2 regions of the Streptomyces sp. NPDC127098 genome follow, and region 2 is predicted to be linked to the other one. Evidence: riboswitches for the same ligand, from Rfam matches in the RefSeq annotation. Region 2 holds a riboswitch; the other holds the start of a gene.
The links. Region 2 has a riboswitch for glycine ahead of gcvP (aminomethyl-transferring glycine dehydrogenase). Riboswitches for the same ligand answer to the same signal wherever they lie in the genome.
Positions count from the first base shown of each region.

Region 1: linked by a shared signal. The riboswitch ahead of gcvT (glycine cleavage system aminomethyltransferase GcvT) and the one ahead of gcvP (aminomethyl-transferring glycine dehydrogenase) in region 2 are both predicted to bind glycine.

Region 1 is NZ_JBHXFJ010000044.1:7,961-22,201, forward strand. Features, by position in the region: gene ACFWI8_RS24550 (flavoprotein) at 1-400, opposite strand, end outside; gene ACFWI8_RS24555 (helix-turn-helix domain-containing protein) at 516-1,712, shown strand; gene ACFWI8_RS24560 (hypothetical protein) at 1,902-2,102, shown strand; gene ACFWI8_RS24565 (VWA domain-containing protein) at 2,306-3,775, opposite strand; gene ACFWI8_RS24570 (AAA family ATPase) at 3,792-5,000, opposite strand; gene ACFWI8_RS24575 (Dps family protein) at 5,155-5,628, opposite strand; gene ACFWI8_RS24580 (enhanced serine sensitivity protein SseB C-terminal domain-containing protein) at 5,720-6,502, opposite strand; gene ACFWI8_RS24585 (enhanced serine sensitivity protein SseB) at 6,624-7,391, opposite strand; glycine riboswitch at 7,550-7,641, shown strand; gene gcvT (glycine cleavage system aminomethyltransferase GcvT) at 7,824-8,933, shown strand; gene gcvH (glycine cleavage system protein GcvH) at 8,991-9,377, shown strand; gene ACFWI8_RS24600 (L-serine ammonia-lyase) at 9,401-10,783, shown strand; gene ACFWI8_RS24605 (hypothetical protein) at 12,129-12,851, shown strand; gene ACFWI8_RS24610 (phosphoadenosine phosphosulfate reductase) at 12,905-13,702, opposite strand; gene ACFWI8_RS24615 (hypothetical protein) at 14,009-14,241, opposite strand, start outside.
Region 2 is NZ_JBHXFJ010000024.1:76,455-90,695, forward strand. Features, by position in the region: gene ACFWI8_RS17550 (hypothetical protein) at 82-744, shown strand; gene gcvP (aminomethyl-transferring glycine dehydrogenase) at 843-3,740, opposite strand; glycine riboswitch at 3,919-4,017, opposite strand; gene ACFWI8_RS17560 (PRC-barrel domain-containing protein) at 4,176-4,505, shown strand; gene ACFWI8_RS17565 (DNA polymerase IV) at 4,502-5,857, opposite strand; gene ACFWI8_RS17570 (MerR family transcriptional regulator) at 5,907-6,506, opposite strand; gene ACFWI8_RS17575 (bifunctional nuclease family protein) at 6,650-7,120, opposite strand; gene ACFWI8_RS17580 (FHA domain-containing protein) at 7,198-7,779, opposite strand; gene ACFWI8_RS17585 (DUF881 domain-containing protein) at 8,062-8,883, opposite strand; gene ACFWI8_RS17590 (small basic family protein) at 8,889-9,221, opposite strand; gene ACFWI8_RS17595 (DUF881 domain-containing protein) at 9,256-10,152, opposite strand; gene ACFWI8_RS17600 (sugar phosphate nucleotidyltransferase) at 10,216-12,711, opposite strand; gene ACFWI8_RS17605 (CDP-alcohol phosphatidyltransferase family protein) at 12,846-13,454, opposite strand; gene ptsP (phosphoenolpyruvate--protein phosphotransferase) at 13,616-14,241, shown strand, end outside.

The sequences.
Region 1 (14,241 bases), on a different contig from region 2:
ATCGGTCGAACTGGGGGTGCGAGGCATAGGCGCTGTTCACGCACGGCATGACGATCAGCGGCCGCCGTTTGCCCAGCGCCTCGCACGCGTGTGCGGCGACCCAGGTCGGGGTCAGGCCGAGCGCGACGGCGTTCACCGTGTTGAGCGTCGCGGGGGCGACGGCGGTCACGTCCGCCGGGGGCCAGCCGTCGTGCGCGCCCGGCGCGCGATGCTCGACGCGCACCGGGTGGCCGGTCAGCGTCGCCAGCTCGGCGAGCCGGTCGGCGAGCCAGCCGGCCGCGGTCGGCGTCATCCCGAGGCACACCTCCCACCCGCCGGCCCGCGCCGCGCGTATCGCCCGGTCGACGTACCGCACCGGCGGCGCGGCACAGGCCAGCAGATGGAGAACGCGGTTGGTCATGGGAGCAGTTCAGCACACACGACCGACCGCGCCCGACCGGACTGGTCGGTGGTCGGCCACGGGTAGAGCCGTTCCACGCGCCCACCCCCCGGGGGCGGAAAGGAACGGAGCCCGCATGGCAGACCCCTGTCCCGACGAACACGACCGCACCGGCGCCAGGATCGCCGCGCACCGCAAGCGAGCCGGCCTCACGCAGCGCGGCCTCGCCCAGCGCATCCCGTACTCGTACAGCCTGCTGCGCCACGTCGAGGCCGGCCACAAGAGGGCGTCGCCACAGCTGACCGCCGCCGTGGCGCGCGCGCTCGGCGTGCCCGTCGCCGCGCTCACCGGCTCCTCGGTGCACACGCTGCACCCCGACCGGGTCGCCGCCCTGGTCCGCCCGATCCGCGAGGCGCTCGACGTCTACGACCTGCCGGTGGACGCGTACCTGCCGCAGGCGCCGGGGTTCGAGCTCACGGCCGCCGCCGACGGGCTCTGCCAGGACGTGCGGGCGGCCCGCCTGCAACTGGCGGCCGCGGTGCTGCCGAGCCTGCTGCTCGACCTCTTCGTGGCGTGCCGGGAGCGGCCGACGACCGAGCTGTGGCGGTCGCTCGCGTCGACCTGCCGCAGCGCCCACGACGTGGCCACCAAGCTCGGCTACCAGGATCTGGCGGCGCTGGCGCTCGACCGCATGGGGTGGGCCGCCGAGCGGGCGTCCGACCCGGTGCTCGCGGCGATCCGGCAGTACAAGCGGGCGCTGTCCTACCGGTCGCCGTCCGCGCAGCACCACATCGGTCTCCGGATGGTCGCCGAGGGGCACCGGCTGCTCGGCGGCCGGGTCGCGGACGGCCTCGCGGCGCGCGCGGTGGCCGGCCAGCTGCACCTCGGGGCCGCCGTGCTCGCGGCCCGCGCCGCCGACGTGCCGCTGGTGGAGAGCCACCTGGCGCAGGCCACCGAGCTGGCCGAGCGCACCGGCGAGATCGGGCACGTCCACTGGCTGTCGTTCGGGCCGGCCAACGTGAGCGCGCACGAGACGTTCGCACGCCTGGAGCTGCGTCAGTTCGACGCCGCCTACGCGGCGGCGCGCGCCGTGCGCCCGCCGCGCGGCTGGGCCACCTCGCGCCGGGCCGCGCACCTGGTCGACCAGGCGCGCGCCGAGTTGGAGACCGGCCGCACGGACGCGGCGCTCGCCTCACTGTCGCTGGCCCGGCGGCTCGCGCCACAGCAGACCCGCTTCCACCCACGCGTCCGCGAGACGGTGCAGGGCCTGCTGCACATCCGCCGCAGCTCCCCGCACGCGCTGTCGCGTCTTGCGGCGTGGGTCGGGGTCTGAGACGGGGTCCGGGACGGGCACGCTACGCGTGTCACCCAGGAGTGACACTTGAGGTCCCCCCGGAGCGGCAGGGTGGAGGGGTCCGCTCACCGACGACGCCTAGGGGGGACCTGGTGCACACCGAAACCGCCGCCGTCCGTCACGGCGTCCCGTCCATATCCCGGCCCCGGGCGCGTGGGAGGGCCGGCCGTGCCTGACCTGCCCGCCCCCCGGGCTGAGGCCGGGGCCGAGCTCGAACCCCTGGCCGAGGTCACGGTCATCACCGGCCTCGAGGGGCCGGTGGAGCCGGCCGCGCCCGTCACCTGTTCCTACTGTGGCAACGGCATCGTGGTGCACGACGACCACGCGGCCAACTGCCCCTGGCACCCGGGAAAGGCGGCGGCCAGCTGAGCGCCGGCGGCGCCCCGCCGGTATGACCATGCCGGTATGACCATTTCCCTCGCCCGGGTGAGACCACGCCGCCACCGGCATGAACGGCCGGCGTGACGTGCAGATCATCGGGTGACCGTCCGGGCGCCGGCCTGCTCCCCGCGCCCGGCGGTCGCCGTCCGCCTGCCACCGTCCCCACCCCCGTCCCTCCGGCGCGCCCCACGTCAGATCACGCGGAAGAGGTCGGCCGCGGCGTGCACGTCGGTCAGGTCCTCGACGGAGCGGAGGTTGTCGCACAGGGTCTCCAGGACCGAGCCGGCCTCCGCCGCGCACGGGGCGCCGACGGCCACGCCGAAGAGCCGGAAGCCAAGACGGCGCTTGGCCTCGTGCCAGCCCCGGGTCCACTCCTCGGTGACGTCGCACTCGTCGTCGGTGATCAGCACGATGTCGCCGCGGGCGCGCGCGGCGTCGTCGAACTCCTCCGCCAGCAGTTCGGCGGCCGCGCTCAGCGGCGTCTGGTAGCTGGTGCCGCCGCCGAGGAAGGTCTCCGCGAAGTCGAGCACCGGGGCGACGCCGGCCGGCTGGTCGGCCGGGAAGCGGAAGATTCGGATCCGGTCGGCCGAGGAGAACAGGATGCCGACGAAGTCGCGCCTGGCGCGACGGGCCTGGTCCAGCAGTGCCAGGGCGCACGCCTTGGCCCACGCCTCCCTGGTGACCCCGCCGGGCCCCGCCTCGTACATGGAGTGCGAGGTGTCCACACACGCGATGACCGCGCCCTGGCCGGTGGCCCGCTCTCCCTGGCTCTCGTAGAGCATCAGCTCGCCGGCGGCGTAGCGGGCGGCGAACACCGCGCGCAGCCCGGGCAGACCGAGGTTGGCCAGCTCGGCGGGGATGACGCGGGCGAGGTCGTCGCCGAGCGTGACGCCGACGAGCTCCCCGGTGGCGTTCTCCACCCTGCGGGCGCGCTCGCCGTCGGCCATCTGCCGGAAGCGACCGATCAGCTCGGCCCACCGCGCGAGCCGCCCGGTGCGCAGCCGCTCGGCGAGCCGGGCGCGCTGCTCGAACGGCATCCGTTCGAGCTCGCCGGGCCCGATACCCCACGCCCGCATCAGCGCGGCCTCCTCCCGCACGGCCACGGCGGCCCTCGCCGCCGCGTTCCGCGCCTCGGCCCTGATACCCGGGGCCGCGACCGCGAGGGCCCGCGCCGCCCGCCGGTGCGCCCCGGTCACGACCGCCACCTCCGCCACCTCCGCCACCGTCGTCGCGTCCCCGGCGGCCCGCTCGGCCTCCTCCCGGGCGTCCCGGGAGCGTTCCAGCATCCGGCGCAGCGCGGCGGCCTGGGCCAGCACGGCCATGGCGGCGGCGTAGGGGTCGCCGGCCGTCTCCCGGCGCAGCTCGGCGAAGTCCGGCGACTCGGTCAGCGCGGCGACGATCCGGTGGTTGAACAGCCGGGAGGGGGCCATCTCGCCGCGCTCGCGCAGCCGCGGGCGGACCTGGTAGGCGGCCAGGAACGCGTCGGCCAACAGGTCGCCGGCGTGCTCGTGACGCTCGGTCAGCTCCGCGACCAGCTCCCGCAGTCCGGCCGACTGCCGGTAGGTGTCGCGCCACGTGAGCCGGTCGAACCGGTCCGCGACCACGGCCGCGGTGTGCCCGCCGGCCGACGTCTCCGGCCCGCTCGGCACGTCGTCCGCCATCTGGTCCTCCGGCCCGTCAGAGCTGGGCCCGCACCATGCTCGCGTCCACGCCGAGGGCCTCGGTGAGGACGCGGGCGCGGACGGCGCGCTGGCGGCCGGTGACCCGGTCGATGGCGGCGGTGGAGCGGCCGGCGCGCGCCGCCTCCTCGCGCAGTTTCTCCAGCCGCTGCCCGGCCATGGCGAGCCGGCTGTGGGCCTTCGTGATGACCCACTCGCTCAGCGCCTCACGGGACTGCCCCGCCATGGCGTCGAGCTGTGCCTCCAGTTCCTCGATGGTGTCGGCCAGGTCGAGCGCCTCCCTGGCGTCGGGGTTGACGAGTTGCAGCACCTCGCGCTCGACGGTCGGGCGCTGGGCTGGCGAGTCCCACAGCACGTGGGTCAGCACCGAGAGGTCGGTCTCGCCGACCGCCGGGCGGCCGTCGAGGTACGCGGACGCCTGGAGCAGCCCCACCGCCTGCCGCCAGCGGCGGTCGGAGGCGACGAGTTCCCTGCGGCGCAGGGCGGCCCGCAGCGTGCACACCGCGTCCACGACCGCGTCGGGCACGTCCACGGCGGGGACGGCGTCGGTCACGGCGTGCCGCAGCGCGGCCAGTTCGACCGTGGTCCTGGTCGGCGCCGCCGGGCGGCGGACGGCGGAGCGGACCAGCGCGGCGAAGTTCGAGGGGTCCGTCAGGTACCCGACCTCGATCCTGACCAGCAGCCGGTCGTAGATCGCCGCCGAGTCCTCCCCGCCGGGCAGTTCGTTGCTGGCCGTGATGGCCCCGATCAGCGGGCAGCGTACGGGCTCGCCGCCGTTCTCCGGGTGGTATATCCGCTCGTTGAGGTAGCCGAGGGTCTCGTTCAGCGCGGCTGTCGAGCACTTGAAGATCTCGTCGATGAAGGCGATGTGCGCGGTCGTGGCGCGGCCCTCGTACACCTGCCGGTACTCGCCCCTGGCCAGCGCGGCGACGTCGATGGGGCCGAACATCCTGGTCGGCGCGGTGAACTTGGACAGCAGGATCTCCCAGTAGGCCGCGCCCTCGACCCGGCCCGTGAGCTCCCGGGCCAGCTCGGACTTCGCTGTCCCGGGCGGGCCGAGCAGCAGCGAGTGCTGCCCGGCCAGCAGCGTCACCACCAGCGTCCGCACCACGTCGGCCCGCTCGTAGAAGCGCTCCGACAACTCGTCGGTGATCGCCCGCAGCCTCCTGGCCGTGTCCCGCACGTCCCGCACGTCCTGCGCGCCCATCCTCAACTCCCCTGCCGTGAAGCTCTGTCAGGCCGCCGGAACGACCCCTCCCCCGAAAGCTACGACGTGGGGCGACATGCCAGGACCCCCGACCGCCCGGTCGGGGGTCCTTCGCCGCTCGGCCGCCGTCGTCCGGCGCCGGTGTCCGCCGGTGTCAGCCGCCGTTCTCGGCCTGGAACATCCAGGCGTGCTTCTCGAGGTCCTTGGTGACCTGGATCAGGATGTCCTCGGTGACCCGGTCGACCGGGCCGACCTCGTCCATCCGCTCCCGCATGCGGATGATCACCGCGTTGAGCGCGTCGACCATGGTGCGGACGGCCTGGGTGTCCTGCTGCCAGCCGTCGGCGACCTTGGCGATGCCGGTGCCGGCGGCGACGGTGGCGGCGCGGCCGTCGGGGGAGACGCCCAGGGTCGCGGAGCGCTCGGCGACGGTGTCGGAGTGGGAGCGCGCCGTCGAGACCACCTCGTCGAGCTGGAAGTGGATCGACCTGAACCGGGGCCCGATGATGTTCCAGTGGGTCTGCTTGGCGACCAACGAGAGGTCGATGAGGTCCACCAGTGCCCCTTGCAACGCCTCGCCGACGACCTTGGTCGCGGTGTCGGGCAGCGAACTCTTCACCGTGTACATGCAGCGTCCCCTTTCAGAGCACGAGTGTCTGATATGCGACGTCTGTCTCCACCGTAACCCCGGGACCGGTACCTCCGCCCGGTCAGCCCGGTCAGTGGGGACGGGGATACCCGTACCCGTGTTGGCGCAGTGAATCCGGATCGTGTGCCGCGGGGGCGTCGCGGTCGTAGAAGGGGCGCGCGTTGGCGCGTAACCACATGGCGACCGGGTCGTAACCGTCCGCCATGGCGACCGTGGCCACCGGCAGCCCCTCGGGGACGGCCGCGATGGCCTGGCGCATCATCGACCGCACGGCCTCGGCCGAGCGGTCCTCCGGCTCCTCCACGTCCAGGCCGATCACCAGGTAGGCCGGGCCAACCGCGGGCCGCACCCAGGCCCGGCGCAGGCTGCGCAGCACCCGGGTGCGCTCGGCGAGCGCGACGAGCTCGGCGTAGAATCCGTCGGCCCTGACGGCCGGCTCGGTGATGCGCAGCGGTCCCGCCGGGAGCCGGTCGAGGCCGCCGGCGATCCGGCGCAGGTCGAGCCAGGGGACGCCAAGACCGCCGCCCGGAGCGTGCGGGTTGAGCCACAGGCCCCAGTGGTCGGGGTAGAGCGCGGCGGCGATGTCCCGGCCGCCGACCACCTCGTGCTCCCTGGTCCAGCCGCTGGCGAGCAGCTCGCGCTCGGAGGTGACGCACGGCGCGTAGCCGTGGCCGGCCACCTCCATGCTGCCGTACTGGGCCTCGGGGTCTCCCGACCGGCCGTGCCACAGCAGCATCCAGACCTCGCCGGCGGCCAGCGCCGCGAGCAGCCGTTCGTACTCGTCGAGGCGGTCGGGGGCGATCCTGGGCAGCAGCTCCTCGACGCCCGCTCCGACGCCCTCGCCACCGGTCACCGGTCCCACCCCTCCCCGCGCGGTTCACGCCGCCGTCGCGCGCCGTCGTACGCCGTGGTGCGCCGTCATCCGCGGGCGGCCCGCCAGGGCGCCGACCGCCGGGGAGACCGCGCGGTGCGCGTCAGGCGTCCCGCGTGTAGAACGGCTGCACGCACTCCCTGAGCCAGTCCACCACGGGATCCTCGGCGGCATCAAGAAGCACCAGCTGCACCGGCCAGGCCACCGGCCTGCTGGCCAGCGCCCGGCCGAGCGCGTCGTGGACGGCGAGCCGGCTGGCGTCGTCGAGGTGCTCGAGCTCCACGCCGACGAAGAGCGAGGGCGAGCCGCCCTCGGTGCTGGCCAGGCCGCGCCGCGCGGTGCGTACGAAGCCCAGGCCGGTCAGCTCGCCGGAGACGGCGGACAGGAAGTCGATCGGGTCCTCCTGCCAGTCGGGCTGGAAGAGCCGCATCCGCGCCCCGGAGGGCACGCCGGGCGCCCGCTCGCCGGGGTTTACCCGGCACAGCTCGGCGACCACGGCCGGTGGCACCGGCACGCCGACCGTGCCGCCGGGGTTCACGGCGATGCCCACCTGCGGCGGCAGTCCGCGGGCGAACTCCCACGCCGGCGCGACGGCGAACGGCAGGTGCGAGGCGCCCCCCAGGTGCAGTTGCTCGGCCGAGCTGAAGACCGGCACGAACACCCCGCCGTTGAGCTCGATGGTCGGCAGGTCGAGGCTGCGGCTCTCCCGGCCGCCGCCCTCGGGCAGCGGCACCCACAGGGCGCTGCGGGCCAGCACCTTCAGCAGCCGCGGGCCGGCGTCGGCCACGCCGAGGGCCGCCGCCAGCGTCTCCTCGAGCTCGTTGCCCGGCCAGCCGCCGCCGTAGCCGGGACCCTGCCTTGCCATGTTCATCGTTTCAGCCCACCATCCGCTCAGATCACGATCCACTCGCGAGCGTCGAGAGGCACGATAACGGCTACCGGGCACGGCCGTTGGGCCGAGCGCCCCCGCGACCGGGCCGCCGGCGGCGGTTCGTGCGATGATGTCCGCACAACCGCATACTGGCCGTTCGACCGCGCGCGGGAGAGTCCCCGGCGTTCCGGGGCGCCGAAGGAGCAAGTCCTCCCTTGAATCTCTCAGGCCCCGATACCGCACGCGGAAGGCGAATCTGAAAAGCGGGCCCGCCCCCTCGGGGCCGGCCCCACCCACGGTGCAAGCCGCTCCGCCCGCCCGGGCGCCCGGCGAACCTCTCAGGTGCCGATGACAGATGGGGAGGGCCACGGCGGTCGGCTCTGTCCGCCGCACGACGGCCCCTCGCCCCCGGAGCACCTGGAGCCCACGCCCATGTCCCGCACCACCCCGCTCGACGCCACGCACACCGCGCTCGGCGCGGTCATGACCGACTTCGCCGGCTGGCGGATGCCGCTGCGCTACGGCAGCGAGCGCGCCGAGCACCAGGCGGTGCGCACCGCGGCGGGCCTCTTCGACCTCTCGCACATGGGCGAGATCACCGTGACCGGGCCCGCGGCGGGCGCGCTGCTCGACCACGCGCTGGTCGGCGAGCCCTCCGCGCTGGCGGTCGGCCGGGCCCGCTACACCATGATCTGCGACGAGCGCGGCGGCATCCTCGACGACCTGATCGTCTACCGCCTCGGCGATGACGAGTTCCTCGTCGTGGCCAACGCGGCCAACACCGACCCGGTGCTGACGGCGCTCACCGAGCGGCGGGCCGGCTTCGACGCCGCGGTCCGCGACGACCGCGAGCGGTACGCGCTGATCGCCGTCCAGGGCCCCGCCTCCCCCGCCGTCCTCGGCCGGCTCACCGACGCCGACCTGGCGTCCCTCCGCTACTACGCGGGCCTGCCCGGCACGGTCGCCGGCCGGCCGGCGATGATCGCCCGCACCGGCTACACCGGCGAGGACGGCTTCGAGCTGTTCTGCGCCCCCGAGGACGCCGAAGCGCTGTGGCGGGCGCTGACCGACGCCGGCGCGGCGGACGGTCTGGTGCCCTGCGGCCTCGCCTGCCGCGACACGCTGCGCCTGGAGGCCGGCATGCCGCTCTACGGACACGAGCTGACCACCGACACCACCCCGTTCGACGCCGGCCTCGGCCGGGTGGTCAAGCTCGGCAAGCCGGGCGGCTTCGTCGGCCGCGAGGCGCTGGCGGCCGCGGCCGAGCGGGCCGAGCGCCGGCCGCCGCGGGTCCTGGTCGGCCTGGTCGCCCGGGGCCGGCGGGTGCCGCGCGCCGGCCACCCGGTGGTGACGGCGGACGGCACGGTGATCGGCGAGGTCACCTCGGGCGCCCCCTCGCCGACGCTGGGCCGGCCCATCGCCATGGCCTACGTGGACGCGGCGCACGCCGCCCCCGACACCGCCGGCGTCGCCGTCGACGTCCGGGGTACGCACGAGCCGTGCGACGTCGTCGCGCTGCCGTTCTACCGGCGCCAGAAGTAACCGGCGCCAACGAGCAACAGGTACCACCAACCACCCTGATCCGGGAGAATCCCCCTCATGAGCGACAACCCTGAGCAGTTCCGGTACAGCCAGGAACACGAGTGGCTTTCGGCCGCCGAGGACGGCGTGGCGACGGTCGGCATCACCCGGTTCGCGGCGGACGCGCTCGGCGACGTGGTCTTCGTCCAGCTGCCGGCCGTCGGCGACACCGTCACCGCCGGCGAGTCCTGCGGCGAGCTGGAGTCGACCAAGTCGGTCAGCGAGCTCTACTCCCCCGTCAGCGGCGAGATCACCGAGGCCAACCAGGCCGTCGTCGACGACCCCTCGCTGGTGAACACGGCCCCGTTCGGGGACGGTTGGCTGTTCCGGATCAGGATCGACGAGTCGGCCGAGCCGGCGGGGCTGATGTCGGCCGCCGAGTACCAAGCCCTCACCAACGGCTGACCGACGACCGGGTGTCCCAGGCCATGGCCCTCTCCGTCTTCGACCTGTTCTCCGTCGGCATCGGCCCGTCGAGCTCGCACACCGTCGGCCCGATGCGGGCCGCCCGGATGTTCGCGCGGCGCCTCAAGAACGAGGGGCTGTTGGCGCACACGGCCGCCGTGCGGGCCGAGCTGTTCGGCTCGCTCGGCGCCACCGGGCACGGCCACGGCACCCCCAAGGCCGTGCTGCTCGGGCTCGAGGGCCACGCCCCCGACACGGTGGACGTGGACCGGGCCGACGAGGAGGTGGCCAGGATCCGGGCCACCGGCCGGCTGCGGCTGCTGGCCGCGGAGATCGGCGACGCCCACCCGATCCCGTTCGACCCCGACGCCGACCTGGTGCTGCACCGGCGCGAGGCGCTGCCGTACCACGCCAACGGCATGCGGCTCGCCGCCACCGACGCCGCCGGTGAGCCGCTGCTCACCAGGACCTACTACTCGGTCGGCGGCGGCTTCGTCATCGACGAGGAGGCGATCGGCGCCGACCGGATCCGGCTCGACGACACCCGCCTCACGCACCCCTTCCGCACCGGGGACGAGCTGCTGCGGCTGACCCGGGAGACCGGCCTCTCGGTCTCCGCGCTGATGCTGCGCAACGAGACGGCCTGGCGGAGCGAGGCCGAGGTGCGCGCCGAACTGCTGCGGATCTGGGCGGTGATGCGGGCCTGCGTGGCGCGCGGCCTGGACCGCGAGGGGATACTCCCCGGCGGGCTCAGGGTCCGCCGCCGGGCCGCCACCTCGGCCCGCCGGCTGCGCGCCGAGGGCAACCCGGCCGACGCCGCGCTGGAGTGGGTGACGCTCTACGCGATGGCGGTCAACGAGGAGAACGCGGCCGGCGGCCGGGTGGTGACCGCGCCCACCAACGGCGCGGCCGGCATCATCCCGGCGGTGCTGATGTACTACCTGGACTTCGTGCCGGGCGCCGACGAGGAGGGCGTCGTCCGCTTCCTCCTCGCGGCCGGCGCGGTGGGCATGCTGTTCAAGGAGAACGCCTCCATCTCGGGCGCCGAGGTCGGCTGCCAGGGCGAGGTGGGCTCAGCCTGCTCGATGGCCGCCGCCGCGCTCACCGAGGTGCTCGGCGGCACCCCGGAACAGGTGGAGAACGCGGCCGAGATCGGCATCGAGCACAACCTCGGCCTCACCTGCGACCCCGTGGGCGGCCTGGTGCAGATCCCGTGCATCGAGCGCAACGGCATGGCGGCCGTCAAGGCCATCACCGCCGCCCGCATGGCGCTGCGCGGCGACGGTCGCCACCACGTCTCCCTCGACAAGGCCATCCGCACGATGAAGCAGACCGGCGCCGACATGAGCGTCAAGTACAAGGAGACGGCCCGCGGCGGGCTCGCCGTCAACGTGGTGGAGTGTTGACCGCATAGCCTCTCACCTGCGGGAACGCGTCTTTCCTTCCTGTCCGGGCCTTCCCTCCTTACACTGTGAAAAGTCCCTGGGAAGTCCCTCGGACAGGACGGAAAGTCCCTGAAAAGTCCCTGGAATATCCCTGAGAGACGGGTCGCTGACCAGCCTGTATGCCAGGCCGTCAGCAGGACCCTGGCCCCCTCGAAGGCGGTCCCGCAGCCACAACACCCCCCGCGTAACCGGTTATGCAAGAGAGAAGACCGGATTGTGCCCATGCCGTCTTCTGGGGCTGTCGATCTTCACACTCGACCCATCGGCGGAACCATAACCTCTCTCAATCACCTGTGGCAGGACTCCTTCGGAGTCAGACTCTTAATCAGCGGGTCCGGGGTTCGAGTTTCTGGCGGCGCACCGGTGACCAAGCGTCTCACCTGCAGGTTTCCTGCAGGTGAGACGCTTCTCGTGTCCCTGGTGATCCTCTGCTGGCTCGCTGCTGGCCCGAGCCGCAGAAGATGCGGTTAGCGCCGCTGCCAGCATCGTTCTGGCGTGGCGCGCACCGGGCCTCCTTGCCTTCGCCCCCTGTGCAATCGGCCCGACATGACCGCCCTGCACGGACCGCGGGCCCGGCCAAGCTCGGCGAGGCTAGCGCGAGCGTCTCCAGAACGGCGTCGCACCGCCGGGTCAGCAGGCCGCCTGGCGTCGGCAGCCGATCAACCTCGCGGACAGTAGGAGACGTCATGGCGAGCACCGCGGCGCCTGGGGGACCGCTCCCCCGTTAACCACCACGACGAATGGAGCATCGGCCTGGTTGACTTCCACGCCCTGGATTCCTACCTGTCCTGCACCGTGACGGCCGAGCGGCAGCCCTCGCTCCGTTCGCATCTGGCTCCTGGGCACCGGAGGCGACGCCGATGTCCCGAAGTACCGGCGACTGACGGATGCGGAGGTGCGGGCTGGCCTGTACGAGCGTCCACACTTGATCGGCGACGCGGAAGGGGTGAACGCGAGCTGGAGCGCTGCGGCCGGTCTTTGCGCGGTCATCGGCTGATTCGCCGCGCCGGCCCACTGTTCCCCGGCAGCTGCGGGAGAGCCGAGGGTTTGGTTTCTCGTCGGTCGGCAGACCGGCTCTGTCAGTGCCACATGGCACTCTCTGTCCATGGCATCTCTACGTGTCCAGGCCCCCTGTCTGCCCTCCTTCCGTCAGTTGTCGACTCTGTGTCTTGCTGAGCCCGAGGAGCACGCTCGCGAACTCACCGACTGGATGGAACGAGCTGTCCGGCATCCCTCAGATCTCTCCGTGAGGGCTGCCTGGGAGCGGGCTCACGCCTGGCTTCGCCTGGCGAGCGGTCTGCGAGGCATGACGTTCGACATGGCCTATGACGACGACGGCATGTGCGCCGGCGGAGACTTCGACCTCGTGTGGTCGCAGATGCTGGCTAGCTGGCAACCGCACGTGGCAAGGCTCGGCTACGTCCGTGCCGCCTTCGAGACATTGGGGCACGGACTCTTCCCAGACTCCGAGACTCCCGCCGCTGCCCTCGATGAGGCCGAGCAGCAGCTGGCCGGGAGCCGAATCCAGCTGCCCTTGCATTCTCATGAGGTGGTGAAGCATCTGGCCACACACTCACAGGGCGAAGCCCTGGACGCAGGCACGCTCGCCGCCGGCGGTGCCTACGCACTAAAGATCCATGAAGAAACAGTTCACGGCCTGGCGGAAGTGCCTCAGCCAAGCCAGGGTGATGGCTGGGCAGAGTTCCTGCCCGCTGGACACGGTGACGTGTGCGCCAGCAAGGAGGCGTCCGCAATTCTGCTGCTCGGTGTGCAGGTACTGCTTGCAGCTGCTGTCGATTCGGGACAGCTCGTAGTCCTCGACGACCACAAGTACTTGTGCGACGGCATGTGGGTGCCTACGGTGCCGGGCCACCATCGCTGGATGGACGAGGAGATTCCCTATGGCGAATATCTGTCCGTGCTGCATCTCGAGCATGGCGATCCACCAGACCTACTGGAGGGGGAGGAAGAAGAGGAAGAAGAGCACATCGCCCCTCTTCCTCTTCAGCGCGAGCGCGGTCACCGGTAGCAATTTGGTCGGGACCGGAATTCACCCGGTCCCGACGTGGAATAGTACGTTGATCAGGTCATGCACCAACCAGAATCACACGTGCCGTCCCCCGCGTCTGAATCTTTTGCAGAGGGCTGAATGTCGATGGCTTCGTCGAGCGGTCGACCGAAGCGGGTGAGGTAGGCGGGGTCGCGCCCAAGTGCCGTTCGGCGAACGTTGATCGCCCTCTCCAGTTGTACGGATCGTGCAAACAGGTCCGGCTCGTTCTCGCGCTGATATCGCCAGGCATCGACGGTACGGAAGGGGCAGAAGAAGCAACTGCTCTTCGGGGGGATGGGAAGGCCCGCCCCAGCGATGATGCGCTCGCAGTCGTCCCTGCGGAGTCGCAGATCAAGCAGGGGGTACTCGATCTGCTCGTGCGGCTCCCGACGACGACGATTGGCGCGGTGGATCTCGTCAAGAGAAATACCGATGCCTACTGTCGCCGGAGCTTGCGCTGTCGCTCCGTGTTCACGGAGCCACCGGCCTACTACTTTGATCTTGAAATCAACGGTGCAGTTCCGACGGCCGGGAGCTCCGTTGGCCATGCGGACAGGGATCGGAATGGAGCGGCTTTCTGGCTTGGTCAATCGCTGCATGAGGGTCTCGGTGGCTCCGTTCCTCCGTCGGCGGTGAAGCTCCTGGAGGGCGAGTCCTGCCGTAGCGGCGTACGGGACGGCGATTTCGCGGATGTAGGTGAGAGTGGCCGGGTGTTCGCTGTCGTCACCGACGTTAGCGAATAGGAACGTTGAGTAGTCGATGCGCCCTTGTGCTGCGAGCACGAGTAGCGCTGTGGACTGGACTCCGCCGCCGTAGGAGATGATCTTCACGCTGATCAGTCCTGTCGCGGACCGGTATGACGGGTCATCAACGGAGACGAGATCGATAGCGCTGGCATGCGTGGCTCCATGGCTCGAGGTACAAGATCGGCATGAGAGACACTATGGAAAACCACCCCCCTCATCAACTGTTTCTCTCACCCGAGGGCGAACAACAGCCCGCTGGTGAAACAAGAGGGTTGAGCCCTCGGGCGCTCCTCGGTGCGGACCGGTTATGGTCGAGGAACGCGGGGCTGAATGACAGTCGGTGGCTACGGTGAAGTCCGCACCTGCGAAGGCACGTGGTGGGGGAATCGCCTACTGCCGGCGGCGGGTATGTTGCGTAGCCGTCCGGCGTCCACGCGGCTTCTGTGGATCGCGGTGACCTTCCCGAAGCCGCTGGACCTCATGGTCAAAGATCGTCCTGCCCCGCCGCTGGCCGTCGCGCAGAATGGTCTCCAGCAGCCAGAGCGGTGAACCCGAGAGCAAGATGTCGGGCTCACTGATCTGCCGACGATTGCGCCATCGGGAGACGGCCTGGTCGTCGCGGC
Region 2 (14,241 bases):
GACTTGGTGCTCACGGGCGGGGGGAATGGTGACCAGCCCGTGGCTGACAGAGGGATGAACGTGAGACGCAAGATCGCAGTCATGGCATGTACGGGCGGCCTGCTGGCCGCCTTCGCACTGGGCGCGCCGACCACGGCCACCGCGGCCTCGCCGGCCGCGACGCCCGCCGCCGTGTCGGAGGGGTGGGAGAGGATCGACAGCGAGGCCGAGCTGGCGGAGGCCCTGGCCGGGTCCACGCTGGCCGCGCCGGCGGGGCAGGCGGACTCCGGGTTCACCGCCCAGGACGTGGTCGTCGAGGAGCGCCTGGCCATCGAGTCGGTCCGCAACTGGAACTTCGTCGCCACGGAGATGAGCTACCCGGCCCCGAACACCGGCCTCCTGCGCGCCCGCTCCCAGGGCGTCTTCGGAGCGTGGGAGGAGTTCGACTTCGTCTGGGACGATGCCACCGGCACGTTCGCGATGCGGTCGCGGGCCAACGGCCTCTACGTCGCGGTCGAGAGGAACCTCACGGGCGAGCGGCAGAACATGCTGCGTGCCCGCTCGGCGAGCGTCGGCGGCTGGGAGCGGTTCGAGCTCTTCCAGGACGCCGAGACCTTCGAGTTCGCGATCCGGTCCACGCTGAACGGCCAGTGGGTCGCCATGGAGAACGGCTACGGTGGCACTCTCCAGTACCTGCTGCGCGCCCGCTCCGCCGAGCCGTCCGGCTCGTGGGAAAGGTTCAACATCTACGAGGTCATCGACTGACCCTCGCGGTCACCCCCGTTCGTGACACGACGGCCCCACCGGGGAGTCCCCGGCGGGGCCGTCGTATTGACAGCATGCGGCGGTGCCATGAGTCAGCGTCAGCCCGCGTACTCCGCGACCGGCGGGCAGGAGCAGACCAGGTTGCGGTCGCCGAAGGCGCCGTCGATGCGGCGCACCGGCGGCCAGTACTTGTCACGCTGGCCGCCGTCGGCGGGGTACGCGGCCTCGGCCCGCGAGTACGGGTGGGGCCAGTCGCCGGCCAACTGCTGGGCGGTGTGGGGCGCGTTGCGCAGCGGGTTGTCGTCCTTCGGCCACTCCCCCGCCCCGACCCGGTCGATCTCGGCGCGGATGGCGATCATCGCCTCGCAGAAACGGTCGAGTTCGGCCAGGTCCTCGCTCTCGGTGGGCTCGATCATCAGCGTGCCGGCCACCGGGAACGACATGGTCGGCGCGTGGAAGCCGTGGTCGATGAGCCGCTTGGCGATGTCGTCCACGGTGACGCCGGTGGCCTTGGTCAGCGGCCGGACGTCGATGATGCACTCGTGCGCCACCAGGCCGCCCGGGCCCGTGTACAGCACCGGGTAGTGCGGCTCCAGGCGCTTGGCGACGTAGTTGGCGCCGAGCACGGCGACCTGGGTGGCGCGCCGCAGCCCCTCGGCGCCCATCAGCCGCAGATAGGCCCAGGAGATCGGCAGGATGCCGGCGGAGCCCCAGGGGGCGGCCGCGATCGGGCCGATGCCGCCGCCCGCGGGCCCGGCGGCCGGCTGGAGCGGGTGGCCGGGGAGGTAGGGCGCCAGGTGGGCACGGACGGCGACCGGACCGACGCCCGGGCCACCGCCGCCGTGCGGGATGCAGAAGGTCTTGTGCAGGTTGAGGTGCGAGACGTCGGCGCCGAAGTGCCCCGGCTTGGCGAGGCCGACCAGCGCGTTGAGGTTGGCACCGTCGACGTAGACCTGCCCGCCGGCCTCGTGGACCGCGGCGCAGATGGCCGCGATGTCCTCCTCGAACACGCCGTGCGTGGACGGGTAGGTGACCATGAGCACCGCCAACTCGTCGCGGTGCGCCTCGATCTTGGCCCGCAGGTCGGCCGCGTCCACGTCGCCGTTCTCGCCGGTGGCGACGACCACCACCCGCATGCCGGCCATCACGGCGCTCGCCGCGTTGGTGCCGTGCGCCGAGGAGGGGATCAGGCAGACGGTGCGCCCGGGCTCGCCGTTGGCGCGGTGGTATGCGCGCACCGCGAGCAGTCCGGCCAACTCGCCCTGGGAGCCCGCGTTCGGCTGCAGCGAGACCCGGTCGTAACCGGTGATCTCGGCCAGCCGGTCCTCGAGTTCCCGGATCAGGGTCAGGTAGCCGGCGGCCTGCTCGGCGGGCGCGAACGGGTGCAGTTCGGCGAACTCCGGCCAGGTGATCGGCTCCATCTCCGCGGTGGCGTTGAGCTTCATGGTGCAGGAGCCCAGCGGGATCATGCCCCGGTCGAGCGCGTAGTCGCGGTCGGCGAGCCGGCGCAGGTAGCGCAGCATCGCGGTCTCGGAGCGGTGCTCGTGGAAGACCGGGTGGGTGAGGTAGTCGTCACCACGCAGCAGCGCCTCCGGCAGGGCGTCCGGGGTGGTCGCGTCCAGCGCCTCGATGCCCGCGGCGTCCGCGGGCACCCCGAAGGCGCCCCAGACGGCCGCCAGGTCGGCCCGGGTGGTGGTCTCGTCGCAGGCGATGCCGAGGTGGTCGGCGTCGGTCTCGCGCAGGTTGACCCCGGCCGCGCGGGCGGCCGCCGCGATCTCGGCGGCCCGGCCCGGCACGCGGGCGGTGACCGTGTCGAAGAAGGCGTCGTGCGTGATCTCCACGCCACCGGCGCGCAGTCCGGCGGCCAACAGCGCGGCGTACCGGTGGGTGCGCCGGGCGATCGCGGCGAGCCCCTCGGGGCCGTGGTAGACCGCGTACATGCCGGCCATCACGGCCAGCAGCACCTGGGCGGTGCAGATGTTGCTGGTGGCCTTCTCGCGGCGGATGTGCTGCTCCCTGGTCTGGAGCGCGAGCCGGTAGGCGGGCCGGCCATCGGCGTCCCGCGAGACGCCCACGAGACGACCCGGCAGGCTGCGGGCGTAGGCGTCGCGGACGGCCATGTAGCCGGCGTGCGGACCGCCGAAGCCCATGGGCACGCCGAAACGCTGGCTGGAGCCGACGGCGATGTCGGCGCCCAGGTCGCCGGGCGAGGTGAGCAGGGTGAGGGCCAACAGGTCGGCCGCGACGGTGACCACGGCGCCCAGCTCGTGCGCCCGCTCGATCAGCGCCCGGTGGTCGCGCACGGCGCCGGAGGCCCCCGGGTACTGGAGCAGCACGCCGAACACGCCGCGCTCGGCGAGCTCCGCGGGGATGCCGTCGTCGAGGTCGGCGACCACCACCTCGACGCCGGTGGGTTCGGCCCTGGTGCGCACGACGGCGACGGTCTGCGGCAGGCAGTCGGCGTCGACGAGGAAGACGCCGTCCCTGACCTTGCCGACCCGCCGGGCCAGGGCCATCGCCTCGGCGGCCGCGGTGCCCTCGTCGAGCAGCGAGGCGCCGGCCGTGGGCAGGCCGGTGAGGTCCGCGACGACGGTCTGGAAGTTGAGCAGCGCCTCGAGACGGCCCTGGGAGATCTCCGGCTGGTACGGCGTGTACGCGGTGTACCAGGCCGGGTTCTCCAGGACGTTGCGGAGGATCACCGGCGGGATGAAGGTGCCGTGGTAGCCGAGGCCGATCATCGAGCGCCGCACGGTGTTGCGCTCGGCCAGCGCGCGCAGCTCGGCGAGGACCTCGGCCTCGCTCCCGGCGTCCGGCAGGCGGAGCGCGCCGACGCTGCGGATGGCCTCGGGCACGGCGGCGGCGGTCAGCTCGTCCAGCGAGCCGAAGCCGACCTGGGCCAGCATCTTGGCCTGGTCGGCGGCGTCGGGACCGATGTGCCGGGCAGCGAACGGGGTGCCACGCTCGAGTTCGGTGAGCGGGGTGCGGGGGACGGTCATGGGTGGAGGCTCCTCCTGGTCGCGGCGACCTCGGGGGTTCGGGCGGCGCTGCCCGACCGGCCTCCCCCTCTGTCATCCGGCCGTGTCGCCCGGACCTGAGAGCTTCGCCCGGCACCCGCGTGCCCGGCTTGCACCGTCGGTGAGGACGACCGGTGGTCGCCCTGCTTTCCAGAGTGGTTTCGCTCGCACGGTACGTGGGCCTGAGAGATTCCGGGGAGGATTTGCTCCTTCGGCGCCCGCCGTCCGCTCGACGGCGGGACTCTCCCGCGCGGGGTCGTCAACCGCCTTCGAGCCTACCAGCGGACGTCCTGGCCCGTACGTCCCGTGCGGCCGCCCGGCGCTCGACTGGCCGACCGCCGGTTTGTGCCCTTTCGTAGGAGGTGGCGTTCCCTTTCCGGATGGGTTCCGGAGGTGCGGGGAGCAGCGGGAGGAACCATGCAGATCGACATCGACCCACGCAGCCTGATCGGCCGCAAGGCGTTCGACCGCGAAGGCACCAAGATCGGCACCGTGGACGAGGTCTACCTCGACGACGCGACCGGGGCTCCCGAGTGGGCGGCCGTGCGGACCGGGATCTTCAGCCGGGACGCGTTCGTCCCCCTGGAGCCGAGCGAGGTGGTGGGCGACACGCTGCGGGTGCCGTTCGACCGCTCGCTGATCAGGGACGCTCCCGACTTCGGGGTCGGCCGCCACCTCTCCCCCGAGCAGGAGCTGCAGCTCTACCACCACTACGGCCTCGACGTGCCGCAGGAGGACGGGACCTAGCGAGGCCCCCGGACGGTGCCCGCTGCCGCGTCCGCGTCGGTGACCAGGGGCAACGGATCCGAGTGGGTGAGCTCCGGATCGTCGAGCCGAAACGTTCGAGCACGGCCGGGCGGTGAGCCGGGGCGCTCGAAGCGGACCGTGACCCGGCCGACCCCGCTGCCCTGGATCCAGCCGGGACCGTGCCGGGCGTGGGTCACGTCGAGGCCCGGGAGCCAGCGCCGCTCGACCGGCTCCTCGGCGAGGGGTACCGCGGGCGCCCCCGCGGTCGGCTCCGACGGGGTCGCCTGCGCGAACAGGTCCTCCTGGGTGAAGTCGGCCAGGCCGCTGACGCCCACACCGAGCAGCCGCACGCCCTCCGTGGTGTCCACGCCCTCCAGCAGCCTCCCCGCCGCCTCCGCGATCACCACCGGGTCATCCGTCGGGCCGCGCAACGTCTCGGACCGGGTCAGGGTGGTGAAGTCGTACCGTCTGGCCTTCAGCACCACGGTGCGGCCCGATCTGGCCGCCGAGCGCAGTCGGCCCACACAGCGCTCGGCGAGCCGCGCCACCTCGAACCTGATCCTGGCCCGGTCCGTGACGTCGGTGTCGAAGGTGTCCTCCACGGAGATGGACTTGGCGTCCCGGTCGGGCACCACGGCGCGGTCGTCCAGGCCGAGCGCCATCGCGTGCACCGCGTGGCCGTGTGCCCTGCCCAGCAGTCGCAGCAGCTCGGCCTCGCCCGCCTCGGCCGCGTCCCCGACGGTGGCGAGGCCGGCGCGGCGCAGCGTCTCCGCGGTGGCCGGGCCGACCCCCGGCAGGGTGCGCACCGGCATCGGGGCGAGCAGCTCCCGCTCGGTGCCAGGCTCGATCAGCAGCAGGCCGTCGGGCTTGGCCTGCTCGGAGGCGATCTTGGCGAGCATCTTGGAGCCGGCGAGGCCCACGGAGCCGGTGAGCCCGGTGGCGGCCCGGATCCGGGCGCGCAGCCCCTCGCCGGCGCGGCGGGCGGCGGCGGACGAAGTGGGCGGGGCGGGGCCGGCCGCCAGGTCGACGAAGGCCTCGTCCAGGCTCAGCGGCTCGACGAGCGGCGAGAGCTCGCCGAGCAGGGCCATGACCCGCTCGCTGATCTCCCGGTAGACGGCGAACCTGGGCACCAGGAAGGCCGCGTGCGGCGAGAGCCGGCGGGCCTGCCCCATCGGCATCGCCGAGTGCACCCCGAAGCGCCTGGCCTCGTAGGAGGCGGTGGCGACCACGCCGCGTGGGCCGAGACCGCCCACGATCACCGGTTTGCCCCGCAGGCTCGGCTTGGCCGCCTGCTCCACCGAGGCGTAGAAGGCGTCCATGTCGAGGTGCAGGATGCTGGGCTGGCCTCTCACGGTACCGATGGTGCCGCAGGGCACCGACAGTCAGGGCCTGGCGGGTGGGTCAGGCGCGGTTGCGGCGGCGGGCGAGCTCGTCCCCCGGGTGCTCGGCCGGCACGGCCTCCCCGGTGTCCACCCGCTCGGCCTGCAGCTGGGCGAGCGCGCTCTCCACGTCTCCCCAGACGGCGCCCACCGCGATGCCGAAGACGCCCCGGCCGCCGCGCAGCAGCTCCGCCAGGTCGTCGGGCGACGCGCAGCGGTAGACGGCCGCGCCGTCGCTCATCAGGGTCATCCCCGCGAGCTCGGCCAGGTCGGCGGCGCGCAGCGCCTGGACCGCGGTCCTGATGCTCCCCAGCGAGACGCCGGCGTCCAGGAGCCGCTTGACGATCTTGAGGACCAGCACGTCCCGGAAGCTGTAGAGCCGCTGACTGCCCGAGCCGTGCGCCGGGCGCACGCTGGGCTGCACCAGACCCGTGCGGGCCCAGTAGTCGAGCTGGCGATAGGTGATCCCGGCGGCCGCGCACGCGCTGGGCCCGCGATATCCGAGCTCCTCGGTCCTTCCCCGCCCCTGGGGGGCCACCGAGTGCCGAAGTCCCGGCCTGGGCGGCGCGCCCGGGAGGGCGGAGACCCCGCCGACCGCTCTACTGTCGCCGTTACCTGTCACGCCGGCCTCCGTTCCGCATGCCCCGACTGTGCCCTCGTCGCTCACCGGCTGTCACGATGAGCACGCACACAGCGCTCCTCCCAAGACATGCCCCATTGAAGCTAGGCATCCACACTCGGCGCGTCAACGAACGCCACGCGCCGCTACTGGCTGGTGCCGAAGTCCTCCGGAGAGATCTGGTCGAGGAACTCGCGGAACCTCTCCACCTCGTCCTCCTGCTCGTCCGGGATGATGATCCCCGCGTCGTCGAGCACCGCGTCGCTGCCGTAGATCGGCGTTCCGACGCGTAGCGCGAGGGCTATGGCGTCGGACGGGCGGGCACTGACCTCGACCCCGCTGGCGAACACGAGCTCGGCATAGAAGACCCCGTCCCGCAGGTCGGTGATCCGCACCGCGCTGAGCTCCTGCCCCACCGCCTCGAGCACGTTCTTGAAGAGGTCGTGCGTCAGCGGCCGGGCAGGGGTCATGCCCTGCTGGGCGAACGCGATGGCGGTCGCCTCTCCCGGTCCGATCCAGATCGGGAGATAGCGATCACCGCCGACTTCACGGAGAAGCACGATGGGCTGGTTGTTGGGCATTTCCACCCGCACGCCCACGACGTCGAGCTGATTCACACAGCAACCCTAGGCCGTGCCCGGGGCATTTGGATAGTCGAGCACCACCATGCGGCCCGCGCACGCCCCCCGGCCGGTCAGTATCCGTGCCTTCCGACGAAGAAAACCAGCCGGTACTTGCCGATCTGCACCTCGTCACCGTTGGTGAGCACCACGGAGTCGATCGGCTCCCGGTTGACGTAGGTGCCGTTGAGGCTGCCGACGTCACTGACCGTGAAGCCGCCGTCCGGCTGGCGCCGGAACTCCACGTGGCGCCGGGAGACCGTCACGTCGTCGAGGAAGATGTCGCTCTGCGGGTGACGGCCGGCGGTGGTCAGGTCGCCGTCCAGCAGGAAGCGGCTGCCGGAGTTCGGCCCGCGCCGGACGATCAGCAGGGCCGAGCCGCCCGGGAGGGCGTCGACGGCCGCCTGGGCCTCGGCCGAGAGCGCGGGCGCCGGGTGCTGTCCCGTGATCTCCGCCTCGTACGCCTCGAGCCCGGAGATGGAGATCGTGGACGTGGTCTCGGAGGAGCCCTCGAGGCCGGGGCGCAGCGCGTTGCCGCAGTTGGAGCAGAACCGGCTGGTCGCGGGGTTGCGGCTGCCGCAACGGCCGCAGGGCGCGCCACCGGCCGCCGGCTGGGAGCCTATGCCGCCGGGCCCCGCGACCTCGTCACGGAACAACGGGCGCCCCTGCTCGGCACCGGACGCCGACGCTGGCGTGTCGCCATGCTGGCGGGCGCGGCCCCGTGCGGCACTGTGGCTGCCGCTCTGACGCCTGCCGAACAAACGAGCGAAAAAACTCACCAGCGATCCCCTCGCGCGTAGCCCGACCCGTCGGTGGGACGGGGCGGTCCATTTTCTATCACCGGCCGATTCGAACGTCGTGACAACGTCCACGGCCTCCGTTCAGTTTCCCTCACCGAGCGCCACACCGGGCCGCCGCCCCCCTGACGCCGCCTCAGGTCACGATGACGACTGAGCGTAGTCAGGCTGCTCGGCCGACCGCAAGGCGTCGACCACGACGGTCTCCGGGCGGTCCATGGTGACACCGGCCCCCTCGTTCTCCAGGGACTGCACCACTCCCCCGGGGATGTTGAGCGCCGGTTCCAGGTCCTGCGGGCGGCCTATGGCCGAGACCAGGTACGGCGCCCCGGCCGGCACACCGTCGATGCGCACCCCGCCGTTGTGGTCCACGAAGGAGGTGTCCGCCACGATCCGCACGTCGTTGATCTGGATCGCCTCGGCGCCGGCGGCACGCAGTTCCTGCACCGCGTCGAGCAGCATATCCGCCTCGACGACGCCCCGCGGATCGCTGATCCGCAGGCTGATCCCCGGCCCCTGCGCGGCCATGGTGCCGGCCAGGACGCCCAGCTGGCGCTCCCGCTCCAGGGTCTGCCTGCGGGCCTCCTCGGCCTGGTCGGAGCTGGTCTCGAGGTCGGACCGCTGCTCCTCGAGACCGGCCCGCTCGTCCTCGAGGCGCGCGGTGCGGTCCTCCAGGTCGCTGAGGATGCGGACCAGGTCCTCGGGGCGCGCGTTGCGCAGCGCCGTCTCCTCGCTGCTCGCGGCCCGCACCTGGATGGCCAGGGCGAGCCCCAGGGCGAAGAGCAGCGCCGCGGCGAGCAGTTGACTTCGGGTGACGCGGGGCGGCCACAGGGCGTCGAGCAGCGCCCGCGCCCCCGCGGGCTCCGGCGCGGCGGCGGCCGGCTCCTGCTCCTGCTCCTGCTCCTGCTCCTGCCGCGAGTCCCGCCGTGGGTCCTGCCGCGGGTCCTGCTGTGGGTCCCTCATCGCCCTCACGCCCCGAAGACGTGGCGGCGGATGGCCGCCGTGTTGGAGAAGATCCGGATCCCGAGGACCACCACGACGCCGGTGGAGAGCTGGGCGCCGACGCCCAGCTTGTCGCCGAGGAAGACGATCAGCGCGGCCACCGTGACGTTGGACAGGAAGGAGACCACGAAGACCTTGTCGTCGAACACCCCGTCGAGCATCGCCCGGACGCCGCCGAACACCGCGTCGAGCGCGGCGACCACGGCGATCGGAAGGTACGGTTCGACGCCGGTGGGCACCACGGGACGGGTGAGTACTCCGGCCACGACTCCCAGGACGAGCCCCAGAACGGCGATCACTGCGGGTTACCTTCTCCTGTTTGGTCGGTCTCGTTCACTCGGTCACTGATCCGGCCGAGCCCACGGGACTGGCCGAACGTATGGTCAGGCTGGGGGCGGCGGGCAGCCGCAGTTCGTCGCGGACCTCGGTGGCGGAGCGGATGCCGTAGTCGTCGGCGAGGACCTGGAGGTAGCTGCCCGCGGGGCCGGCGGCGAAGGCGGCGGCCAACTCCTCCCCGTCGCCGACGGCGCGCAGGGTGTAGGGCGGGACGAGCGGGCGGTTGTCCACCAGCACCGCGTCGCCCGCGGCCCGGATCGCGGACAGCGCGGTGAGCCGCTGGTCGTTCACGGAGACGGCCTCGGCACCGGCCTGCCACAGGCCGTTGACGATCCACTGGAGGTCACGGTCACGGACCCGGCCGCCCTGACCGAAGCCGCCGTCCCCCAGGCCGCCCTGAGCCGCCTGGCCGGCGCCCTCCGCGTCATCGACGGTGAGCTCGACGCCGGGCCCCGACACGGCGGTGGCCCCGGCGAGCAGGGCCACGAGATCGGCCCGGTCGGCGTGGTCGTCCGGCAGGGCGGCGCGCTGCCTGGCGGCCACGTCGGCACGCAGCGCGTCGACGTCGCCCTGGAGCCGGTCGAGACCGTCCGTGCCGGCCTCGACCCGCTCCAGCAGCTCCTCGCGCTCCCTGGCGACGGTGGGAGCGGCGTCCCTGGCGTGGGCGGCGCCCAGGGTGACCACGGCGGCGGCCAGCGCGAGCCCGGCGGCCAGCCACAGACGGCCGCGCAGGGTGCGCGCGCCGTGCGCCGGCCGGGCCCCGCCCGCCGCGCGCCGCCTGGCCGCCGCCCGCGCGTACCCGGCGTCGAGCGAGTGCTCCATGACGGTGGTCAGCAGCGACATGGAGGCGTCGGGGCGGACCGGCCGGCGCGGGGCCGGCTCCTGCTGTGGCATGGCGGGCATGATTGCACGCCGCCCCCGCGGAGATCGAAACGGGGCCGGCCGGCCGGCCCCGGCTCAGCGTTCTGCGCTGTCCACGATCACCGACCACTCGTCGAGCAGCTCGGAGGCCGTCGCGTCGTCGGGCCCCTCGGCCCACAGGTGGGTGACGGCCTCCGCGGGGTCCGGCAGCACCAGGACCCACCTGCCGTCGGGCTCGACCACCCGCACGCCGTCGGTGGTGTCCACCGACCTGTCGCCGGCTGCCTCCACGACCCGACGCATCACCAGGCCCTTGATGGCCCAGGGGGTGATCACGTCGCGCTTGAGGACATGGGCGCGCGGGATGCGGGCGTCGATCTGGCTGAGCGACAGCTGGGTGCGGGCGATCAGGCCGATCAGCCGCGCGAAGGCCGCCGTGGCGTCGAACACGCTGGAGAACTCGGGCACGATGAAGCCGCCCTGGCCGTCGCCGCCGAAGACCGACCCCTCCTTGTGGGTGACGCGGGTCAGGTCGTCGGGCGAGGTCGTCGTCCACTCGACCTGGGTGCCGTGGTACGCCGCGACCTGCTCGGCGATGCGGGTGGTGGTGACCGGCAGCGCCACCCGACCGCTGCGCTGTTCGGCGGCGATCAGGTCGAGCATCACCAGCAGGGCCCGCTGGTCCTCGATGATCCGGCCCCGCTCGTCGACCAGCGACAGGCGCTCACCGACCGGGTCGAAGCGGACGCCGAAGGCGGCGCGGGCCGAGGAGACGATCTCGCCGAGCCGGACGAGACCCGCCCGTCTCGCCTCCGCGGTCTCGGTGGGCCGCGCCTCGTTGAGCCCCGGGTTGATGGTGAGGGCGTCGACGCCCAGCCGGCCGAGCAGGCTGGGCAGCACCAGGCCGGCGCTGCCGTTGGCGGCGTCGACCACGATCTTGAGCCCGGACTCCTCGACCCCGGTGGTGTCGACTGCCCGCAGCACCGAGCCGGTGTAGGCGTCGAAGACGCTGGCCGGGAAGCGCAGGTCGCCGATCTCGCCGGGGAAGGCCCTGCGGTACTCCTGGCGGGCGTAGACGCGGTCCAGCTTGCGCTGGCCGGCCTGGGAGAGGTCGGCGCCACGCTCGTCGAAGAACATGATGTCGACGGAGTCGGGCACGCCGGGGGTGGTGCGGATCATCACGCCGCCGGCGCTGCCGCGCGCGGTCTGCTGTCGGGCCACGGGCAGCGGCACGTTCTCCAGGTCGCGGACGTCGATCGCGCTGGCCTGCAGCGCGGAGATCACCGCGCGCTTCAGGGCCCTGGCGCCCCGGGAGTGGTCACGGGCGGTGGTGACCGTGGAGCCCTTCTTGAGGGTGGTCGCGTAGGCGCTGGCCAGCCGGACGGCCAGCTCGGGGGTGATCTCGACGTTGAGGATGCCCGAGACGCCGCGAGCGCCGAACAGTTGGGCCTGGCCGCGCGACTCCCAGATGACCGAGGTGTTGACGAAGGCGCCGGCCTCGACGGTCTTGAACGGGTAGACCCGGACGTTGCCCTGGACGATCGACTCCTCGCCGACCAGACACTCGTCGCCGATGACGGCGCCGTCCTCGATCCTGGCGGCGCGCATCACGTCGGTGTTCTTGCCGATCACGCAGCCGCGCAGGTTGGTCTGCGGGCCGATGTAGACGTTGTCGTGGACGACCGCCCGGTGCAGGAAGGCGTCGGCCTTGACGACCACGTTGGAGCCGATGACGGTGTGTTCGCGGATCTCGGCGCCGGCCTCGATCTTCGCGTAGTCGCCGACGTACAGCGGGCCGCGCAGCTTGGCGTCGGGGTGCACCTCGGCGCCCTCGGCGATCCACACGCCGGGCGAGATCTCGAAGCCGTCGATGTCGACGTCCACCTTGCCCTCGAGCACGTCGGCCTGGGCCTTCACATAGCTCTCGTGGGTGCCGACGTCCTCCCAGTAGCCCTCGGCGACATAGCCGAAGATGGGCTTGCCCTCCTTCATCAGGCGGGGGAAGACGTCTCCCGACCAGTCCACGGGGATATCGGCCTCGACATAGTCGAAAACCTCGGGCTCCATCACGTAGATGCCGGTGTTGACCGTGTCCGAGAAGACCTGGCCCCAGGTGGGCTTTTCCAGGAAGCGTTCGACGCGACCGTCGTCGTCGACGATGGTGATGCCGAATTCCAGGGGGTTGGGAACGCGGGTGAGGCATACGGTGACGAGCGCGCCGCGCTCGCGGTGAAAACGGATCAGATCGGTGAGGTCGAAGTCGGTGAGCGCGTCACCCGAGATCACCAGGAAGGAGTCGCTGCGGAGCGCCTCCTCGGCGTTCTTCACACTTCCGGCCGTACCCAGTGGCTTTTCTTCGTGGGCGTAGGTGAGGTCCATCCCGAGCTCCTCACCGTCCCCGAAGTAGTTCTTCACGAGAGAAGCGAGGAACTGCACCGTGACCACGGTTTCGGTGAGCCCGTGACGCTTCAGGAGCCGGAGCACGTGCTCCATGATGGGGCGGTTGGCCACGGGCAGCAGCGGTTTCGGCATGCTCGCGGTCATGGGGCGAAGCCGGGTGCCTTCGCCACCAGCCATTACGACGGCCTTCATATCGGAAGTGTCCTCCTTGGGGAGTCGACAGTCACACCGACCGCACCCGTCTGGAGGGGCCCGGGCCCGGGGTGGCTCCCCGGAATTAGCGGCACGTGCGGGCGCCAGGCCCCTGCGACACTGCCAGGGCGAGCTCAGTCGGCCGTGGGGTCCGCCCTCAGTAGGCGGCGGACCTGGACCACGTAGAGGATCCCTGCCCACCAGTACAGCGCTGTACCCCAGCCGGCGAACGCCCATCCGAAAATAGCAGCGAGTGATGCCGCCCAGCTACTTCCGTCACTGAGCAGCAGCAACGGAAAGGCGTACATGAGATTGAGGGTGGCCGCCTTGCCCAGGTAGTTGACCTGGGGTGGGGCGTATCCGTGCCGGTCGAGGACGAAGACCATGACCAGCAACATGAGTTCACGGGCGAGCAGGAGTGCGGTGAGCCAGATCGGCAGGATGTCGCGCCAGGTGAGGCCGACCAGCGTGGACAGGATGTAGAGGCGGTCGGCGGCCGGGTCGAGGACGCGGCCGAGCGCGCTCACCTGGTTCCAGCGGCGGGCGAGCTTGCCGTCGAGGTAGTCGCTCACCCCACTGGCGGCCAGCACCAGCAGGGCCCAGCCGTCGAGGTTGGGGCCGTCGAAGGCCGGGGAGAGCACGAGCCACAGGAAGAGGGGGACCCCCGCCAGCCGGGCCATGCTGAGGATGTTGGGGATGGTGAGAATCCGGTGGGTCTGAACGCCTGAATCCTGGAGCTCCACCCGGAAGCCTCCCGTGTTCCCCGTGTCTCCTACTGTGCGGAAGAACCCTACCCGGCGGTTCCGACGGCGCGGTCGGAGGGGCCGAATGCGGCGACTTGGGCTTTTATGTGATGTGCGGCCCGGCGAGAGCCGGGCCCGGCGAAGCGTTGCGAGGCGGTGAGATGGAGACCAGGCTGCAGGGGGTCGGCGTCAGCCAGGGCGTGGCCATCGGCGAGGTGCGGCACATGGGCACGGCGGCGGTCGAGCCGCCCGACGCCCGCATCGAGCCGGAGCAGACGGCCCGTGAGCTGGGGCGCGCCGGCCAGGCGGCGGCCGCGGTGGCCGCCGACCTGACGGCCAGGGGCACGCTGGCGGGCGGCGAGGCGCAGGCGGTGCTTGCGGCGCAGGCCCTGATGGCCCAGGATCCCGAGCTGATGAGTGACGTGGAGCGGCGGATCACCGCGGGCTCCACGGCCGAGCGCGCCGTCTACGACGCCTTCGCCGCCTACCGGGCGCTGCTGGCGGACGCCGGCGAGTACCTGGCCGGGCGGGTCGCGGACCTCGACGACGTGCGCAACCGCGTGGTGGCCAGGCTGCTGGGGGTGCCGATCCCGGGGGTGCCGGACAGCGACGACCCGTTCGTGCTGATCGCCAGGGACCTGGCCCCGGCCGACACGGCGCTGCTCGACCCCTCGCTGGTGCTCGGCTTCGTCACCGAGGAGGGCGGCCCGACCAGCCACAGCGCCATCCTGGCCCGCGCGCTCGGGGTGCCCGCGGTGGTCGCGCTCCCGCGTGCCCTGGAGATCTC